DNA from 2 places in the Streptosporangium vulgare genome. Region 1 is predicted to be linked to the other one. Evidence: predicted binding sites of a transcription regulator. Region 1 holds the regulator's gene; the other holds the start of a gene.
The links. The regulator LexA, encoded in region 1, represses DNA repair genes until DNA is damaged. The targets are predictions, from matches to a motif close to TCGAACANNTGTTCGA.
Positions count from the first base shown of each region.

Region 2: ACFFRH_RS01915 (SAV_6107 family HEPN domain-containing protein) is a predicted target of LexA. The motif match lies at 5,246-5,261, and genes of this name have one in related genera.

Region 1 covers NZ_JBHMBS010000018.1:36,829-47,195, reverse strand. Annotated here, with positions in the region: gene leuS (leucine--tRNA ligase) at 1-1,778, shown strand, start outside; gene lexA (transcriptional repressor LexA) at 2,107-2,817, opposite strand; gene ACFFRH_RS30190 (LysM peptidoglycan-binding domain-containing protein) at 3,533-3,895, shown strand; gene nrdR (transcriptional regulator NrdR) at 4,317-4,778, shown strand; gene ACFFRH_RS30180 (vitamin B12-dependent ribonucleotide reductase) at 4,863-7,703, shown strand; gene ACFFRH_RS30175 (cyclase family protein) at 7,839-8,777, opposite strand; gene ACFFRH_RS30170 (amidohydrolase family protein) at 9,059-9,973, opposite strand; gene ACFFRH_RS30165 (vWA domain-containing protein) at 10,038-10,367, opposite strand, start outside.
Region 2 covers NZ_JBHMBS010000001.1:429,383-439,749, forward strand. Annotated here, with positions in the region: gene ACFFRH_RS01890 (polyprenyl synthetase family protein) at 1-832, opposite strand, end outside; gene metF (methylenetetrahydrofolate reductase [NAD(P)H]) at 1,249-2,181, shown strand; gene ACFFRH_RS01900 (GNAT family N-acetyltransferase) at 2,409-2,957, opposite strand; gene ACFFRH_RS01905 (YbaK/EbsC family protein) at 3,356-3,832, opposite strand; gene ACFFRH_RS01910 (L,D-transpeptidase family protein) at 3,952-4,764, shown strand; gene ACFFRH_RS01915 (SAV_6107 family HEPN domain-containing protein) at 5,509-5,958, shown strand; gene ACFFRH_RS01920 (PP2C family protein-serine/threonine phosphatase) at 6,258-7,388, opposite strand; gene bldD (transcriptional regulator BldD) at 7,607-8,101, opposite strand; gene ACFFRH_RS01930 (amino acid permease) at 8,585-10,009, opposite strand; gene ACFFRH_RS01935 (arginine deiminase) at 10,236-10,367, opposite strand, start outside.

The sequences.
Region 1 (10,367 bases):
GCCGCTCGGAGGGCGCCGACGTCGACTTCGTGATCGAGGGCCGCGACGAGCCGGTCACCGTCTACACCACCCGTCCCGACACCCTGTACGGCGCCACCTTCTTCGTGGTCGCTCCGGACGCGGCGCTGGCCGAGGAGATCGTCACCGACGACCGGCGCGAGGCCTTCGAGGCGTACCGGACCAGCGTGTCGAAGTTGTCGGACATCGACCGGCTGTCCACCGAGAAGGAGAAGACCGGCGTCTTCCTGGGCCGGTACGCCGTCAACCCGGTCAGCGGCGAGCGCATGCCGGTCTGGGCGGCCGACTACGTGCTGTCCGACTACGGCCACGGCGCCATCATGGCCGTGCCCGCGCACGACCAGCGCGACCTGGACTTCGCCCGTGCCTTCGACCTGCCGGTACGGGTGGTCGTGCACACCGGCCTGGCCGATCCGGGCGAGACCGGTGTCGCCACCTCCGGCGACGGCGCGATGGTCAACTCCGGCCCGCTGGACGGCCTGGCCAAGACCGAGGCGATCCGGAAGATCATCGAGGTGCTGAGCGAGCGGGGCACCGGACGGTTCACGGTCAACTTCCGGCTGCGCGACTGGCTGCTGTCGCGCCAGCGCTTCTGGGGCTGCCCGATCCCGATCATCCACTGCGGCGACTGCGGCGAGGTCCCCGTCCCCGACGACCAGCTGCCCGTCACCCTGCCCGACATGCGCGGCGAGGCCCTGGCACCCAAGGGCGTCTCCCCGCTGGCCTCGGCCGAGGACTGGGTCAACGTCTCCTGTCCCAAGTGCGGCGGCCCGGCCAAGCGCGACACCGACACGATGGACACCTTCGTCGACTCCTCGTGGTACTTCCTGCGCTACGTCGACCCGGCGTACGAGAACGGCCCGTTCGACGTCGAGCGCGTCCGCAGGTGGGGCCCGATCGACCAGTACGTCGGCGGCGTGGAGCACGCCGTGCTCCACCTGCTGTACGCCAGGTTCTTCACCAAGGTCCTGCACGACATGGGGATGATCGACTTTGTCGAGCCCTTCACCCGCCTGCTGAACCAGGGGCAGGTCATCAACCAGGGCAAGGCGATGTCCAAGTCGCTGGGCAACGGTGTCGACCTGGGCCAGCAGATCGACGCCTACGGTGTCGACGCGGTCAGGCTGACCGTCGTCTTCGCCGGACCGCCCGAGGACGACATCGACTGGGCCGACGTCTCCCCGGCGGCGTCGCAGAAGTTCCTGGCCCGCGCGTTCCGGGTGATGACCGAGGCCGGCGCGGCCTCGGCACCCGGGGTGGACGTCACCGCCGGAGACCTGAACCTGCGCAAGGTCGTCCACCACACCGTCGACGAGGTCACCAAGCTGGTCGACTCCCACCGCTTCAACGTCGCGGTGGCGCGCATGATGGAGCTGACGAGCGCGGCCCGCAAGGCCATCGACTCCGGGCCCGGCGCGGCCGACCCGGCGGTCAGGGAGGCCGCCGAGACCCTGGCGGTCATGCTGTCCCTGGTCGCGCCGTACGCGGCGGAGGAGGGCTGGGAGCGGCTGGGACACTCCGCCTCGGTCGCCACCGCGGGCTGGCCGGTGGCCGACCCGGCGCTGCTGGTCCAGGAGTCGGTCACCTGTGTCGTCCAGGTCGCGGGCAAGGTGCGCGACCGGCTGGAGGTCTCCCCGGAGATCTCCGAGGCCGACCTGGAGGCGCTGGCCCTGGGATCGGAGAAGGTCAGGTCCTTCCTGTCCGGCACGCCGCGCAAGGTGATCGTCCGCGCGCCCAAGCTGGTCAACATCGTCCCCTAGGGGGCCGGGAGCAGGCGGCCGGGAAGGTCGCCGCGCGGCCGGTGAGGCCGTCGGGCGTGGTCTCGACGGCCGCTGCCGGAACGTGAGCCGGAGGTGCCCGGGAGCCGCCCATCCGATGGGCGGCCCCCCGGCACCCGCGAAAACGCCGGAGGGGCGGGGTCCCGATATCGGGACCCCGCCCCTCCGGCGTGTCGCGCGTCCTCCGGCGTGTCACGGAGGCCGAAGGCGCGTGGTGTGGAACTCGCCGCGGAACGGCGCGTTCCGGCGCTCGCCCGGCGGCCGCGGGGAACGGTGGGGAGCGGTCAGCAGACCGCCGGGAACGCTCCCGTCAGAGCTTGCGGAGGACCGCGACGACCTTGCCGAGCACGGTGGCCTCGTCACCCGGGATCGGGTCGTAGTTGGGGTTGTGCGGGACCAGCCAGACATGGCCGTCTCTGCGCTTGAAGGTCTTGACCGTGGCCTCACCGTCGATCATCGCCGCGACCACGTCGCCGTTGTCGGCGACCGGCTGCTGGCGTACGACCACCCAGTCGCCGTTGGCGATGGCGGCCTCGATCATCGAGTCACCGGTCACCTGGAGGAGGAAGAGCGTGCCCTCGCCGACAAGCTGCTTGGGCAGGGCGAAGACGTCCTCGATGCTCTCCTCGGCGAGGATGGGGCCACCGGCGGCGATCCGGCCGACCAGGGGGACGTAGGCGGCGGTCGGGCGGCTGACCGGAGCCTCGTCATCACCGGAGTCGGGATCCACCCACAGCACGGGCTCGCCGGGAAGGCGGACCTCCAGGGCGCGGGGGCGGTGCGGATCACGCCGCAGGTAGCCCTTGCGCTGCAAAGCCGTCAGCTGGTGCGACACGCTGGAGGTGCTGGTGAGCTGCACCGCCTCACCGATCTCCCGCATGGACGGCGGGTATCCGCGCTGCTGCACGGAATCGCGGATCACCTCAAGGATCTTCCGCTGCCTGGGGGTGAGGCCAAGGGAGTCACGCCTTCGCACCGCCAGGTCGCTGGCGGCCGAACCGTTCTCGTTGTGCTGGCTCATACGAACTCCTCGCCTCCCGGTCTGTATCTGACACGTCGCACACAGCGACCATACCTCGGCCGAAGATCATACTCAAACAATTGTTCGAATGTCCTCGAAATCGGCGACGCCGTGGTGTACAACATCGTACGGGAGTTCGATCGACATCGTGTTCGATTCGCCGATCTTTCTTCGACATGTGTTCGGCCAGGTCGAGGGGATGGGGGTCACCATGAAACCGACCACGACGACACCGCGATCCAGGACCGCGCCGGCATCCCGGACCGCGCGGCGATCACCGGAGGCGCCGCGCCTGCGGCTCGTGCCGCCCCCGCGCCCGGAGCCGGAGCCAGGTCTCGCGCAGCAGGCCGCGCCGAGGCCCGAGGGGTTCGGGGGGAGGGCCGAGGCGGAGCGGGGGGCCGGGCCGGTGCCGGGTCCAGGGTGGGGGCGGGTGCCGGAGCCGCGGTCCGGCAGGGGGGCAGGGCAAAGATCCGGGCAGAGGTCCGGGCGGGCATCCGGGCGGGGGTCCGAGCGGATGCCCGGTCGCGAGTCCGGGCAGGGGTCCGGTCGCGAGCCGGGGCGGCCGTCCGGGCGTGAGCGGAGACAGTGGCCCGGTCGCGAGGCCGACAGGGGGGCCGGGCCCGGATCCGAGTCGAAGGCGGGGCGCGGGTCCGGGCCGAGGGGCGGGCGGGGATCCGGGCGCGGCTCCGGGCAGAGGCGGGTGCCGGGATCGGCGGTGGCGCCCGTGGCGCGGGCCCGCCGCTCCGGCGTCGCCCGTCCCGCGCCCGTCCGGCGGCCGCTCCGGCTCACCAGACGTGGAAGGATCGTGGCGGTGGCGGTGCTCGCGCTGTTCACCCTGGGGGTGCTCTGGATCGGCGGGCGCATCGACATGGCCTCGGCGGGCGGGCGGCCGGATCTTGAGGGTCTTCCCCGGATCACGGTGCACGCGGGCGACACGCTGTGGGAGATCGCGGACGCGTTGACGGAGGAGGCCGACGCCGGTCCGACGGTCCGTCGTGTCATGGACCTCAACGGGCTGTCCGGCCCCGAGGTCCGGCCGGGGACCCGGCTCTACCTCCCCGAGGGCCTCGTCCGCTGAGACCCGAGGGGCTCACTCCCCCGGGTGGGGGGATGGCGGCGTACGCGGGGGAGGGGCCCGAAAGGGCGGTCGGCGGGCGTGGGGGAGGGGCGCGGGGTCTTTCGCCTGACAGATCGCCTGGGACGGATGTGAGGGAAGGGGCGCCCGGGGTGAGAGGGGTCTCGCCCGGGTGGCGACACGCCGGGATGTGACGGCTGATCAGCGACTTCGTCCGGCAAGGTCGTTTCAACTTGCGTTCATGGTCGCGCACTTCTACGGTTGGACCACAACATCTAGTGGCTGCATCGCAACCCTTCACCACAGATTGTGGTTCCATTACCGCATCTCGACTATTCGAAGATGTGTGCGCGAGCGTCTGTGCGTGCGCGACATGGGTAGGTGAGGTGGGTCGGCCGCTTCGTTAGTCAAGGAGGCGACACGCGTGCATTGTCCGTTCTGTCGCCATCTGGACACACGAGTCATCGACAGCCGGGCCACCGAGGACGGCGGGGCCATCCGCCGCAGGCGTACGTGCTCGGAATGCGGGCGCAGGTTCACCACGCAGGAGACCGTCCTGCTCATGGTGAGCAAGCGCAGCGGTGTGACGGAACCGTTCTTCAGGGAGAAGGTGATCGCCGGAGTCCGGCGGGCCTGCCAGGGGCGGTCCGTCAGCGAGGACTCACTGGCGCAGCTGGGCCAGCGGGTCGAGGAGAGCATCCGGGCCACCGGATGCGCCGAGATCGCGGCCCACGAGGTCGGGCTGGCCATCCTGGGCCCGCTCCGCGAGCTGGACGAGGTGGCGTACCTGCGCTTCGCCTCCGTGTACCGGGGATTCGAGACCCTGGCCGACTTCGAGGCGGAGATCGAGCGGCTCCGGGCGGAGCGCTCCACCGAGCAGGACTGATGCAGACCCCGGGCGCCGGGGGTGAGGCGGCGCGTTGGTTTGGTCCGATTCGAGGGTTCTACGGAGCCCCAGGAGGGGGAAGTCATGACGGAGACTGTCGGCGCGGTGACACGTGGGAGCAAGAGGCCGCGCAAGGGCCTGAAGATGAAGCGCATCTTCACCACGCCAGGTGTCCATCCCTATGACGAGCTGACCTGGGAGCGCCGTGACGTCGTCATGACCAACTGGCGCGACGGCTCGATCAACTTCGAGCAGCGCGGCGTGGAGTTCCCCCAGTCGTGGTCGGTCAACGCCGCCAACATCGTGACCACCAAGTACTTCCGCGGCGCGGTCGGCACCCCGCAGCGGGAGTGGAGCCTCAAGCAGCTGGTCGACCGCGTGGTGGGCGTCTACACGCGCACGGCGGTCGAGCACGGCTACTTCGCCACCGACGAGGACGCCGAGATCTTCGACCACGAGCTCAAGCACGCCCTGGTCAACCAGGTCTTCAGCTTCAACTCGCCCGTCTGGTTCAACGTCGGCACCGCGTCGCCACAGCAGGTCAGCGCCTGCTTCATCCTGGCCGTCGACGACCAGATGGAGTCGATCCTCGACTGGTACAAGGAAGAGGGCGTGATCTTCAAGGGAGGTTCGGGCTCCGGCGTGAACCTCTCCCGGATCCGTTCCTCCAAGGAGCTGCTCTCCAGCGGCGGCACCGCGAGCGGCCCGGTCTCCTTCATGCGCGGCGCCGACGCCTCGGCCGGGACGATCAAGTCCGGGGGCGCCACCCGCCGCGCCGCCAAGATGGTCGTCCTCGACGTCGACCACCCCGACATCGAGGAGTTCGTCGAGACCAAGGCGCGTGAGGAGGACAAGATCCGCGCCCTCCGCGACGCCGGGTTCGACATGGACCTGGGCGGCAAGGACATCGTCTCCGTCCAGTACCAGAACGCCAACAACTCCGTGCGCGTCTCCGACGAGTTCATGCGCGCGGTGGAGAACGGCGAGGAGTTCGGCCTGCGCGCCCGCCTCACCGGCGAGGTCATCGAGAAGGTCGACGCCAGAGAGCTGTTCCGCAAGATGGGCAAGGCCGCGTGGGAGTGCGCCGACCCCGGCGTCCAGTACGACGACACGATCAACGACTGGCACACCAGCCCGGAGACGGGCCGCATCACCGCGAGCAACCCCTGCTCCGAATACCTGCACCTGGACAACTCCTCGTGCAACCTGGCGAGCATCAACCTGCTGAAGTTCCTGAAGGACGACGACACCTTCGACATCGCGAACTTCGTGAAGATCACCGAGCTGGTCATCACCGCGATGGACGTCTCCATCACCTTCGCCGACTTCCCGACCGAGAAGATCGACCAGACCACCCGCGCCTACCGCCAGCTGGGCATCGGCTACGCCAACCTCGGCGCGCTGCTCATGGCCACCGGCCACGCCTACGACTCCGACGGCGGCCGGGCGGTCGCCGGGGCCATCACCTCGCTGATGACCGGCGTCTCCTACCGCCGCAGCGCCGAGCTGGCCGCGGTCGTGGGCCCGTACGACGGCTACGCCCGCAACGCCGACGCGCACAAGCGGGTCATGCGCAAGCACAACGACGCGAACGACTCCCTGCGCACGGTCGACGAGATCGACGGGGCCATCCACCGCGAGGCCTCCAGGCAGTGGGCCGAGTGCCTGCGGCTCGGCGACCGGAACGGCTACCGCAACGCCCAGGCCTCGCTCCTCGCCCCGACCGGCACCATCGGCCTGATGATGGACTGCGACACCACCGGCATCGAGCCCGACCTCGCCCTGGTCAAGTTCAAGAAGCTCGTCGGCGGCGGCTCCATGCAGATCGTCAACCAGACGATCCCCCGCGCGCTGCGGCGACTGGGCTACCAGGAGGAGCAGGTCGAGGCGATCGTCGAGTTCATCGCCGAGCACGGCCACGTCGTCGACGCCCCCGGCCTGCGGCGCGAGCACTACGAGGTGTTCGACTGCGCCATGGGCGAGCGCGCGATCGCCCCGATGGGCCACGTCCGGATGATGGCCGCGGCCCAGCCGTTCCTGTCCGGAGCGATCTCCAAGACGGTCAACCTTCCCGAGTCCGCGACGATCGAGGACATCGAGCAGGTCTACATGGAGGGCTGGAAGCTCGGCCTGAAGGCCCTGGCCGTCTACCGCGACAACTGCAAGGTCGGCCAGCCCCTCTCGGCCTCGGGCAAGAAGACCGAGGAGAAGGAGAAGCCCGCCGAGCCGGAGATCCAGGTCGTGGAGATCAGCCGCCCGACCCGGCGCCGGATGCCGAACCAGCGCCCCAGCACCACCACCCGCTTCACCGTGGGAGGCGCCAAGGGCTACATGACCGCCTCGTCCTACCCCGACGACGGCCTCGGTGAGGTCTTCCTGAAGATGTCCAAGCAGGGCTCGACCCTCGCGGGCGTCATGGACGCGTTCTCGGTGGCCATCTCCATCGGCCTGCAGTACGGGGTGCCGCTGGAGACGTACGTCGGCAAGTTCGTCAACATGCGCTTCGACCCGGCGGGCATGACCGACGACCCGGACGTCCGCATCGCCGCCTCGGTGATGGACTACATCTTCCGCCGCCTGGCCCTGGACCACCTGCCCTACGACGACCGTGCCGCGCTCGGGATCTTCTCCGCCTCCGAGCGCGCCGCGCAGCAGCGCGGTGAGGACCCGGCCCCGATCCACACGGACGAGGTCATCGCCGAACTCGCCACCTCGGCACCCATCGAGTCGGCGGCCCCCGTCGAGGAGCCGAAGTCCCGCCCCGAGGCGGTGGCCGTGGAGACCTCGCGCCGCACCGGCTCCCTGGAGTCCCACCAGGGCCGCACCGCCGACGCGCCGCTCTGCATGACCTGCGGCACCAAGATGCGCCCGGCCGGCAGCTGCTACGTCTGCGAGGGCTGCGGCTCCACCAGCGGCTGCAGCTGATTCCGGGCAGAGGAGCAGTGCCGGGAACGGCGGCCGGATCCGCGTAGTGCCCGGTGACGAAAAAGGGGGGACGGAGTCGACTCCGGCCCCCCTTCCGTCGTTCGCGGAAGGTCACGACGGCGAAGTGAACCGCGGTCAGAATGTGGCGATCGGGTTGACCGGGCTGCCGGACGTACCGGCGAAGCGGACCGGCGCGACCGCGAGCTGGAAGTCCCACTGGCCGAGCTCGGCGGCCGTCGTCGCGCACGCCTCCAGGTCGCAGTTGTCGAGCATCCACAGACCCATCGCGACGAGGCTCACGGCGTGAACCGGCATCAACACGTCTTCGTACCCCGATGGCTGAACGTCCTGGGGGGTGTCGGCGCCGATCAGCGCGACCTCCCGTTCGTGCAGCCACGGCAGGCAGGACGCGTGCCAGCCGGCCTGCGTGAAACCGCTGACCGCGCCGCTCTCGTGCCGGGCGCGGCCATGGCCGGTCCGCAGGAGTACCGCATCGCCGGATCGCACCCGCACCCCCTGGCGACGCTCGGCCTCCTCCAGATCGTCGGGAAACACCCCCTGCCCCGGTTCCAGCCACGGCACGTCCCGCACGCTCGCGATGTCCAGCAGGACACCGCGCGTGACGATCCCGTTCGCCGCCGCCGTGACGGACGCCCACGCCGATCCCGTCGCGGCGTCGACCAGCGAGTGCGACCGCCCGTTGTACATCGTGCCGTCCCAGAAGATGTGGCACGGCGAGTCGACGTGGGTGAGGGTGTTGCCGTGGAAGGTGACGCCGAGCCGCTCGGACGAGAAGCCCCAGCGCCGGTCGTTACGGAATCCGGGCGCCGGCATGTTCTCGGCCCCCGGCATGTCGGCGGCGCACGGGCACGTCGTCGTCGACCGATCCATGTCCTCCGGTACGGCAACCTCCCATGCGCACGACACGCTCCTGCCGTGGCGCACGGCCCGCGCCGCCGCCAGCCGGACGTCGTCGGTGATGTGGTTCAGGGTGCCGAGCTCGTCGTCGTCGCCCCACCGCCCCCAGTTCGACAGCGTGCTGAAATACCCGAGCACGTCGTCCTGTGTGGGCATCGGCCGCCCTGCCGTCATCTCAGCATCGACTCCTCCGGTCACGTGGTTCGAGGCACCGCAGGCAGGGTATCCCGCCCTCTCTTTTGACATGACCTCGCCGGGACCGGCCGGACGGCACCCTGACCCACACCGGCAGAACTCCACCCCGGGCCTGTACCGGTCGGGCTGTTCCGACGTCCCCGGCGAAGAGGCAGGGGGGCGCGGAAACCGGATCCGTACGGTGCCGGGGTCAGGGCCGGTCTCGTCCCGAAAGCCGCCCCGGCGGCGTCCGGGGCAGGCCCTCACAGGCCGTAGACCCGGCGGGCGGTGGCGGCGAAGACGTTCTGGACGACCTGGGGGGACCGGCTGGCGAGGACCTCCTGCCAGGTGGAGACGAGAGTGGGAAGGTCGGTCCAGATCTTCTCGATCGGGAAGTTGCTTCCCCACATGCAGCGGTGCGAGCCGAAGACCTCCAGGCAGGTGTCCGCGACCGTCTCGATCAGTGCGCGGTCCACGCGGTGCACGAACGTTCCCTGGCCGGTGAGCTTCACCACGACATTGGGCCGCTCGGCCAGCAGTCTCAGGCCGCGTTTCCACTCCGCCACCCGGGACGTCTCGAAGTCGTCGAGCATCCCCGCGTGGACCAGGACGAACGTGACGTCGGGGAAGTCGTCGACGAAGCTCGCGGCGTCGGCCATCTGGTCGGAGAACACCTGGAGTTCGAACAGCCAGCCGAGGTCGGCGAGCGAGGCGATGTTGCGGCGGAAGACGGGATCCTTCATGCGGTCGGGGCCGGAGGCGAAACGGAACTCCGGCCGCTCGTGCCAGTGCAACTGCAACCGGGTGCCCCGCATGAGCGGGGTGAGCGCGGCCTGGCGGCGCATCACGTCGGCCGCGCCCTCGTCGAAGAGGTCCGCGGAGCCGATCACGGCCGTCGGCCAGCCGGTCTCGGCGTGCGTCTCGCGCAGCCAGCGGACCTCGTCCAGGGAACGGTCGAGCGGCCAGTTGGCCTGCACGTAGACCGCGGAGGTGATGCCGCAGGCGGTGGCCTCCTCGACGTACTCCGACACCGGGTAGTCGCGGCGGATCGGTTCGTAGGGGCCGAAGATGCGCGGGATCATCTCGCCCTGGAGCCAGGGCAGGTCGGCGGCGCGCCAGATGTGGTGGTGCGCGTCGACGATCCCGGTGGGAGCCGGACGGGCGGCGGTGTCGTTCATCGTGTACCTCCGGCGTGGAGACCCCCGGCCTCGGCCCCGCGGAGGGGCCGGTCCGTGGGGGATGTCATGAGCGGGCTCCCGCGGGGCGTGAAGCGGGCTGTTGAGCGGGGCGTGGGGCAGGGCGTGGAACGGGACGTGGAGGCGGCCACCGCCTGGCCGCCGCGCGCCGGGGGCCGGACAGGACCGCCGGGAGGCGGCGGACCTCCGCGAGGGCGGTGGGCAGGTCGCGTACGCCGCCGAGGTGGTCCAGGTGGGGGAGCTGGGCGGCCATGGCGCGCGTGACCGGGCTGTAGCCGGGGGAGCACGCCAGCGGCGACCACCAGACGAGCCGGTGGCTCAGCCGGGACAGGCGGGCGGTCGCGCGGACCATGGGGACGTGGTCGCCGCGTTCGAG
Region 2 (10,367 bases), on a different contig from region 1:
AGGCCGCGGCCAGGGTGCGGGCGATGAGCATGGTCCGTTTGCCCTCGCGGAGGTCGTCGCCGGCCGGTTTGCCGGTCTCGTCCGGGTCGCCGAACACGCCGAGGATGTCGTCGCGCAGCTGGAAGGCGATGCCCACGGACTGCCCGTACTCCTCGCAGAGCCGGTCGATCCACGGTTCCCTGCCCCGGGCGGCCAGCACCAGGCCGAGCCGGAGCGGCTGCTCCACGGAGTACTTGCCGCTCTTGAAGAGGGCGACCCGCAGCGCGCTGTCGAAGGTGCCCTCGCCGTGTGCCTGCTCCAGAAGATCGAAATACTGTCCGCACATCAGCTCGGTGCGCATGTCGTCGTGGACCTTCTGCGCCGCCGCCAGCGAGGCGGCCGGCAGGCCGCTGTTCCGCCACATCTCACCGGACCAGATGAGCATCAGGTTGCCGAGCAGGATGGCCGCCCCCTCGCCGAACTGCTCGGCCGAGCCGTGCCAGCCCGCCTTCCTGTGCAACTCCTCGAACCTGCGGTGCGCCGAGGGCATGCCCCGGCGCAGGTCGCTGGCGTCCATCACGTCGTCGTGCACCAGGGCGCTGGCCTGGAGCAGCTCCAGCGAGGCCGCGGCGGCGAAGAGCGCGGGATCGTCACCCCCGCCCGCGCCACGCCAGCCCCAGTAGCAGAAGGCGGGTCGCAGCCTTTTGCCGCCCGCGAGGAAATCCTCGGCCGCGGACACGAGCGGGGCCAGCTCCGGGGCGCTGACCTGTGGGCGCTGTTGTTCGACGAATCGCCGAAGGGAGCGGTCCACCTCGGACCGGATCGTGTCCAGCGCGGCTGCAGAAGTGATCATCGAATACCTCCAGTGTGGAGACCCTGGGCTTCAGCTCTGGGGGGGAAACGCGGTACGTTGCCGTGCGTCCCGGCAGCGTGACCAGCGATGATGACGCACCGACCACCGTACGCACGATCGACAAGAACCTCTCCGCCGGTCCGGCGGAGAGGTGAGACGCCTGTGGGGCCGATGTGACGCACGACACCTCCGGGCTCCTTGCGACTGGTGGCGAGGCAGGAAACCCAATCTATGAAAATTGGAAACCCCCGGCCATCGACGGCGGGAGGAGGTCAGGTAATGAGATTAACGGTCCAAGGGGACATTTCGATCTAGAGGGGTGGTTGTTTTGCGCGGTAATTGACACAAGGCCGTTCTACGCGGGGCTGACAAGATCTGATCGGGCACCCGGGCGGCCGGGCAAGTATCCTTGCCCCATGGCTCTGGGTCGCGCATCAGTCCTCCCCGATCGTGTCGCCACCGTCCGCGAGCTCCTCGCCGCCGGTGCCCGCTCGTTCTCCTTCGAGTTCTCGCCCCCGAAGACCGACGAGGGGGAGCGTCAGCTCTGGCGCGCCGTCCGCGAGCTGGAGTCGCTGCACCCCACCTTCGTGTCCGTCACCTACGGCGCCGGCGGCAGCACCCGCGACCGCACCGTCGACATCGTCGAGCGGCTCGCCCGCGAGACCACGCTCACCCCGGTCGCCCACTTCACCGCCGTCAACCACTCCGTCCGCGAGCTGCGCCACCTGATCGGCCGCTTCGCGGGGGCGGGCGTGCGCAACATCCTCGCCGTGCGGGGCGACCCGCCCGGCGACGTGACGGGCGAGTGGGTGCCCCACCCCGAGGGCGTCCTGTACGCCGAGGAGCTGGTCAGGCTCATCCGCCAGTCGGGCGACTTCTGCGTGGGCGTGGCCGCCTTCCCGTACAAGCACCCCAGGTCGCGCACGATCGAGTCCGACACCGAGTACTTCGTGCGCAAGTGCCGTGCGGGCGCCGACTACGCGATCACCCAGATGTTCTTCCGCGCCGAGGACTACCTGCGGTTGCGTGACCGGGTGGCGGCCAGCGGCTGTGACACGCCGATCATCCCCGGGATCATGCCCGTCACGCAGATGAGCACCATCGCCAGGTCCGAGCAGCTCTCCGGCGCGCCGTTCCCGCCTGAGGTGGCCGAGAGGTTCGCGGCCGTCGCCGACGATCCGGCCGCCGTGCGCAGCCTCGGCATCGAGCACGCCGCCGAGCTCTGCCAGACCCTGCTCGACGAGGGCGCGCCCGGCATCCACTTCATCACCTTCAACCGCTCCAGCGCGACCCGCGAGGTCTTCCAGGCCCTCGACCACACGCCGGAGGTCGCTCCGCTGCAGGGCTGACGCCGCCGTGTCGTGCTCCGCTCCCGCCGGGGCACGGCATCCGACGGTCTTGCCCGGCTGGCCCTGTCCGGCCCGGACGGCATCCCGTGGCCTTGGTCCGGTGTCTCTTGTCCCGGGCCGGAGCCCCGGCCCCCCTGTGGACGCGCTCGGCGCCCGGCCGGGTCGGCCCACGCGGCCCGGTTCCCGGCAGGGCGTCCCGGCGGTGACCAGGAGCCCTGGCCGGTGGCTCAGCCGTCCAGCGGCAGGACGGTCCCGAGGATCGCGTAGCGCTCGTGCCCGCCGGGGAAGACGAACTGCGTGAGCAGGTCCACGAAGCCGATGCTCCGGTAGAGGTGCCGGGCCGCGGTGGGCCGGTCGCGGGTCGAGAGCACGGCGGTGCGCTCCAGGCGGCCCGCGCATATACCCGCGATCATCGCCCGGCCGATGCCCTTGCCCTGGTAGTCGGGATGGACGTGGATCTCGGCGAGCTCCAGCGCGTCACCCAGCCAGCCGCGGGCGCTGCCCTCACCGTGCTTCTCCACGAGGGCCCGCCTGACCACGTCGTGCCACCACTGGCCGGGAACCCCGTGGAAGCCGTAGGCGATGCCCACCGGCGTGCCGTCGGCGCGCTCGGCGAACAGGCAGGTGAAGGCGGGATGGGTGGCGTGGTTTCCCATGATGAGCCTGCGGCCGGCGATCTGGTCGGCGGGCGGGTTCATCGCCTCGGTGTAGACGTGGAGGACCGCGTCCAGCCGGAGCGTGAACTCGTCGGGGCCGATCCGTCGCAGTCCGATCACGCGTCGCACCCTAGCAGTGCGGACGTGACGCGGGTCGGCACGAGACGTGAGAGCGGTGCCCGGCGTCCGCCCCAGGGTTTCCCGGCCGATCCCGCGCGCTTTCGGACCCGGCCGCGAGGAGCCTGACCGGCCCCTCGCGGCCCCTCGTGGTTCGGCTCGGCTCGTGCGGGGGCGTAGGGGCGTACGGGATCCCGCGGCACTCCGTGCCATGACGGTCTCTCGTGGCCAGGGGCCTCGGGGGCGTGGCGTCCCGCGGTCACGGGGGCCGGTGAGCGCGGTGCTTCGTGAGTGCGGCGCCCTGGCTTCGTGAGTACGGCTGGGTGCGGCTGAGTGCGGCGGCCTGTGAGTGCGGCGTCTCGCGGTGGTACGCGCGGGCGCTCAGGTGTGGTGGGGAGCCGTCATTCGACCTCTACGGGGACCCCGCCGGTGATGCGGACGAGCTCCTCGAAGGAGGTCGGGAAGACGGTGTGCGGATGGCCGGCGGCGGCCCAGACGACCTCGTGCTTGCCCAGCCAGGTGTCGACCAGGGTCCTGACCGGCGCGGGGTGGCCGATCGGGGCGACGCCGCCGATGACCTGGCCGGTGGCCGCCCGTACGAAGGCGGGGTCGGCGCGCCGCACCTTCGCCACGCCGGCGGTCCTGGCGATCAGGTCGGTGTCGACCCGGTGGGCTCCGCTGGTCAGCACCAGGAGCGGCTCGCCGTCGGCGTCGAATATCAGGCTGTTGGCGATGGCGCCGACCTCGCAGCCGAGCTGCGCGGCCGCGGTGGCTGCGGTCGGGGTGGCCTCCGCGAAGATGACGATCTCGCCGGGAACGTCGTGCTCGCGCAGGACGGCGGCGACCTTCTCGATGTTCGGATGCAACTTTTCTGGCACGCGGACACTCTAAACAGATTGACCGTTGATTGCCGCTTTATAACCGGCGGCCTGCACGGGGAACCCGTGCGCTATGGTCCCTTGACCCGATACATAGTGATATGAGGAGTTGATTGAAAGTGGGGGTTGGACAGCGGCAGGGAGTGGCCGCGCTGATGACGGCGGGGGCCGTGCTCCTCTCTTCCGCGGGCATCACCCTTTCCGCGAGCGCCGCCGCGGCCCAGACATCGGCCTCCCCTGCCGTCACGGTGGTGACGGCCGTGAAGGCGACGGGGGCGAGCCCGTTCGTCGCGCCGGGCAAGACGCTCAAGCTCGGCGCGAAGGGCGCCACGGTGAAGGTGCTCCAGACCCGGCTGGCCGAGCTCGGCTACGCCCCGGGCAGGATCGACGGCCGCTACGGCGGGGCGACCCTGGCGGCGGTCTGGGCCTTCCAGAAGGTGAACGGCGTCACGCCGACCAGCACCGTGGCGCGCAGGACCTGGGACGCCCTGGAGGCCCCGGTGGCGCCGAAGGTGCTCGTTCCCAACGGGAAGCCGACCCGGGTGGAGGTCAACCTCGCCAAGCAGGTGATGGTCCTCTACGTCGGCGGTGTGGTGAAGCTGGTCAGCCACACCTCCTCCGGCAGCGGGATCTCCTACTGCGAGACGGCCACCTGGGAGGGCAAGGCCCAGCGGTTCTGCGGTGACGCCCGCACGCCGACGGGCGACTACAAGACCACCTGGCGCCGGGACGGCTGGCACAAGTCCTACCTGGGTCAGCTCTACAACCCGATCTTCTTCAACGGGGGCATCGCCTTCCACGGCGCGCTGTCGGTGCCGCTGGCTCCCGCCTCCCACGGCTGCGTGCGGCTGCCCATGCATGTGGCGGAGGTCCTTCCCGGTCTGCTCGGTACGGGAGTGCCGGTGCACGTCCGAGGCAGGTTCGTCCGCTAGGGCGGCTTCGTCCGCCAGAGCGGCGGACGCCAGGGCGGCTTCGTCCGGTAGGGCGGACGCCAGGGTGGCGGAGCGGCTTCGTCCGGTAGGACGGTGAAGCGGGTGATCCGGCGGGCGTGACCTCGCCGGCCGCGAAAAGGGCCCCGGGAGACGGTGATCTCCCGGGGCCCTTTTCGCGCTCTCTCGCACATCGATCTCCCGGAGCTCTCGTGCGTCCTCTCGCGCACCGATCATCTGCGTTCTTTCGCGCTCTCTCGCACACCGATCATCTGGCGTTCTTTCGCGTTCCCTCGCGCACCGGTCTCCCGGCGTTCTTTCGCGTTCTCTCGCGCGTCGGTCTTCCGGACTCTTCCGTGTTCTCTCGCGTACTGATCTCTCGGCGCCCTTCGGTGCCATCTCGCGCGTCGATCACCCAGAGCCTTTCCGCGTGCCCTCGCACGTCGACCACCGGCGCCTCCCAGGTCTCTTAGGCACTCGAAGATCGAACTTTTGTTCGCCGTTTTACTTGACAGTATTAGTGATCGAATTTATGTTCGATGTGATGACACGGGGCTCGCGGCTCGTGTCCAAGGGCGGCCGATCGGGTCCTCGTCGTCGGCGGAGACGATCGGGCCAGGTCAGGACGGGCGGGGAGAGGGGAAGCTCCTCGTCCGGCCGTCCGGCGGATTTGTCGGTGGGGTCTGCGAGTGTGATACCGCCGGTGAAAACGCCGGAGCCGCTTGCGACCAAGGAGGCTGAAGCACTATGACCCCTCGGCTCGGCGATTCCGGTGGGCCCCGGTTGTCCCCCACGGTGCGGGCGCACCTCACAGACGCGCGCGACTGCCTCGAAGAGGCCGCCGCCGCCCGGACTTCGGCCGCGCGCTACGTCGCGGCCCACCTCGCCGCGCTCAGGGCGGCCGCTGCCGTCCTGGCGGCCCGTCCCCGTCCCATGGAGGGCCGCAGGAGGCGCAGGCTGCGCAGCGCCTGGGAGATGCTGCCCGAGGCCGAGCCCCGCCTGGCCGAGTGGGCACCCTACTTCGAGACGAGCGCGGCCAAGCGGGCCGCCGCCGAGGCGGGCCTGACCCGCACGGTGTCCTCGCGAGACGCGGAGGAGCTCATCTCCGAGGCGGAGCGTTTCGTCACCGCCGTGGAGAACCTGCTCGGCGTGCCGAGCCAGCCCATGCTTCCCGGCCAGGTCCCTCTAGCCGGTTAGAGCCGGAGCGGCCACCCATCCGGGGTCGCCGCCCTGGCTCACCGGCGCCGTCCCCGTACGTCCTCGTGCCCAGGGGTCCTCCCGGCCGGCGCGGGACGTACGGGGACGTTTTTCGCGTGGCCTGCCTCGTGTCGCCTGTCCCGCGCGGCCTGTTTTTCAGGCTCCCCGTCCTCGCGCCACCCGTCCCCGCGCTGCTCGCCTTCGGTCCCTCGTCCTCGCGCCACCCGCCTTCAGGCCGCCCGCCCTCACACTCCTGCCCCCACTCGTCCCCACGCCGTCCGTCCGAGCGGCGTCCGGCCTCACGCCGCCGTGGAGTTCTGGCGGGCGGCGCGGTGACGTAGCAGGAGCATGGCGGCGTCGTCGCCCAGCGGCCTGCCCACGTGGCTGAGCAGGTCGGCGCGGAGGGCGTCCAGCGATCCCTGGGGGTCGTCGCCCTCCAGCAGGTGCGCCCGCTCCAGCAGCGGGTAGAACTCGCCCGCCGCGTCGCGCGCCTCGACGACCCCGTCGGTGTAGAAGAGGACCTGGTCGCCCGGCTCGAACGGGATGTGGTGCGGCTGCGGCTCGCTGGCCTTGAGGGCGCTCATGCCCAGCGGGAGCGCCTCGTCCGGCGGTTCGGCGAACCAGATCCCGCCCTCGGCGTCGAGCACCATGGGCGCCGGATGGCCGCAGTTGATGACGGTGATGGTGGAACCGCCGCTGATCTCGGCCAGCACGGCGGTCACGAACTGCTCGCCGGACAGCTCGCGGGTCAGAGCGTTCTCCAGACGCGCCACGACGCCCTGGAGCGTTCTCTCGTCGTGGGCCGCCTCCCGGAAGGCCCCGAGCACCACGGCGGCCGTCTCCACGGCCTCCAGGCCCTTGCCCTGGACGTCTCCCACGATGATCCGCACCCCGTGCGGGGTGGTGACGACCTCGTACAGGTCGCCGCCGATCCTGGCCTCGGCCGTGGCGGAGGTGTAGGAGACGGCGACGCCGATACCCGGTCCCGCGCGGCGGGGCACCGGGCGCAGCAGCACCCGCTGGGCGGCCTCGGCCACCGAGCGAACGTCGGCGAGCTGGTGCTCGTGGCGCAGCCGCCCGGCGCTGGCCAGCACGCTGGCCACGGTGACGCCGAGGATGGCGACGAGGGTGATGTCGGTGCGGGGCATCCAGAGGATGTCGTTGTAGGCGCCGAGCGCGAAGCACAGCACCAGGGCGACGACGCCGACCACGGTGGTGCGGGCCAGGCCGCACGCCACACTGGCGAAGGCCGGGCCGAGGGCGAGCAGCGGCAGGAGGCCGGACGTGGGGCCCGAGCCGAAGTCGATCAGGGCCACCACGGCCATCACGACGAACGGCAGGAGTTTCAGGGTGTCCTGGGTCTTGCTGGTGCCGATCGAGGTCAGCAGGCGCAGGAAGGCGCGCGTCCTGGTCGATCCCAGCGACGTCATGACGGCGCTGAGGCGGGTTTTCCGGCTGGATCGAGAGTGATCGAGCCGATCATCTCCCGAAGCCATGTCCACCACATCTCGCTAAACGCATGTTTGCCTTTTCCTACCACAGTGGCGGTGGCCCGGGGCGGGACGAAGGACACGTTCTGCCGAGAGAGCAGGAATCTCTGCGGGGTGGGCACGCCGGTTCCGGCGCACCCACGACCGGTCAGGGGTCGTCAGAAGGCCTCGACGGCTCGGCGAGCCTCCGGGTCCAGGACGCCCCAGCTGATGAGCTCCTCGGTGAGCTCGCTGGGGGACTTGTCGTAAATCACGGCGAGGGAGCGGAGGTCCTCCTGGCGGATGGACAGCACCTTGCCGTTGTAGTCGCCACGCTGGCTCTGGATGGTGGCCGCGTAACGGGCGAGCGCGCCCGCCTTCTCCTTGGGGAGCTGGGCGAGACGCTCAAGGTCGATCACAAGCTTCGGTGTCGGGCCCAGGGGGCTGGGAGCGGCACCTCCCGGCAGCAACTCCGAGACCGGCACCCCGTAGAAATCGGCCAGCTCGGCAAGCTTCTGCACGGTGACAGCACGGTCGCCACGCTCGTAGGAGCCGACGACGACCGCCTTCCAGCGCCCGCGGGACTTCTCTTCGACTCCGTGCAGGGACAGGCCCTGCTGGGTGCGAATGGCGCGGAGTCGTGCACCCAGCGACTTGGCGTACTCAGACGGCATGGTGTGGCCCCCCGGCTCTGTTATGTAGTGCTCTCAACTTGATTGTGCTACCTCGCAACTTATGCCCCGTTCACCGGGTTGGCGCCCGGGGTAGGCACCTTCGGTGACCGATGCGTCAGGGTTCACCCGATAACGCCACGAGGTGTGGTTACGGACAGTGACGGTAAAGCTGTGGGCGCCTAAGGTCAAGCTGATTGGAAAAAAGATGTCGAATCCGGTCCGGTGGGGTCCGCCTCAAACGCCGCACTTGTCCTACTTCGCATCGCGAAACCTCCGGTTTTTCCGGGACTTCCGGCGGATTTCCGCCTCTTCTTTGGGATTCTGGGGGGCGTCGTCCCCGGCCGTCGCGACAGGCGTATGATCTTGAAAGACGCGACGGCGGGCGATACCCGGTGCGACGGTCCCGCGCGGCCGGAGGCGGGGATCGGCGTGCCCGCGTGCCGGTCCGGCGGCTCTCCCGCCCCCTCAGGGGCAGGGGGGCGGTCAGCGGGTGCCCTGGTTGAGACGCGAGTGGCGATAGCCGTAGAGGAAGTAGGCGAGCAGGCCGACCGCCATCCAGATCCCGAAGGCGAGCCAGGTGACGCCGGCCAGTCCGGCCATCACGACGAGGCAGAGGACCACACCGAGGATCGGCGTGACGGGGAAGAACGGTGTCCTGAAGCCGCGGGGCAGGTCGGGGCGGGTGCGGCGCAGGACGAGCACGCCCGCGTTGACGATCGCGAAGGCGAACAGGGTGCCGATGCTGGTCGCCTCGGCGAGCTGGCCCAGCGGGATGAGCCCGGCGAGCACGGAGACGAAGGCGGCCACGATGAGGGTGTTGGCGACCGGCACCCGGCGGCGCGGGCTCACCCTCTCGAAGATCTTCGGAATCAGGCCGTCGCGCGCCATGGCGAACAGGATGCGCGTCTGGCCGTACAGCACGGTCAGGACCACGCTCGCGATGGCGATGGCCGCGCCGAAGGAGATGACGAGACCGGGCCAGGTGGCGCCCGCGGCCTGTTTCGCGATCACGGCGAGGCCCGCCTCGGTGCTCTCCGGGTCGAACTCCCGCCACGGCATGGCGCCGACGGCGGCCAGCGCCACCAGGACGTAGACGAGCGTGACGACACCGAGGGACAGCATGATCGCCAGGGGGAGGTCGCGCCTGGGGTTCCTGGCCTCCTCCCCGGCGGTGGAGGCCGCGTCGAAGCCGATGTAGGAGAAGAACACCTGCGAGGCGGCGGCGGTGACGCCGGCGATCCCCATCGGGGCGAACGGCGCCAGGTTGCCCGAGTCGAACGCGGTGAACGCCACGGCGCAGAAGAACGCCAGCACCACGACCTTGACGACGACGAAGACGGCGTTGGCGCCCGCGCTCTCCGAGGCGCCGCGCAGCAGCAGCCAGGTGGCGAGCAGGACGATCAGGATCGCGGTCAGGTTGACCACACCGCCCCGGTCGCCGGGGGAGTGCACGAGGGCCGCGGGGAACGTCCAGCCGAGCAGGTCCCGCAGGAAGACGTTCAGGTACTCGCCCCAGCCGACCGCCACGGCCGCCACCGAGACGGCGTACTCCAGCATCAGGCACCAGCCGCACACCCACGCCACCAGCTCGCCCAGGGTGGCGTACGCGTACGAGTACGACGATCCGGAGACGGGGATCGTGCCGGCCAGTTCCGCGTACGACAGCGCGGAGAACAGGGCGGTGACCGCGGCGAGCAGGAAGGCGGCCAGCACCGCGGGGCCCGCCTTGGGCACGGCCTGGCCGAGGATCACGAAGATGCCGGTGCCGAGGGTGGCGCCGACGCTGAACAGGGTCAGCTGCCACAGGGTCATGCTCCTGCGCAGCTCGCCGCCCTCGCCGCGGCCGCCCTCGGCGACGATCTCCTCGGCGGGCTTGGTGCGGAACAGCCGGCGCGTCAGCGAAGCCATCCGTTCTCCCCCTCCACTGTGGCCCGTGTGGTGATGGCCCGCCCTGCCGGGAGGACGGACCAGACCTGTTTCCCGGGACATCTTCCGGCAGGCCTTTCGGGAGGTCTTCCGGGAGATCTTCGGGGAGACGCGGGCCCTCCGGGAGGAGGGGGTCTTCCGCGCGCGTCGCGCGGGACCCCGCGTTCCGGACGGCGAACGGGAGAGCGGCAGGGGAGCAGGGGAGGGGTCAGATCCCGTCGCGTTCGAGCGGGCAGCTCATGCAGCGCGGGCCGCCCCGGCCCCGGCCGAGCTCGCTGCCCCGGATCGTGATGACCTCGATCCCGTTCTCGCGCAGGTGGTTGTTGGTGGTGGTGTTGCG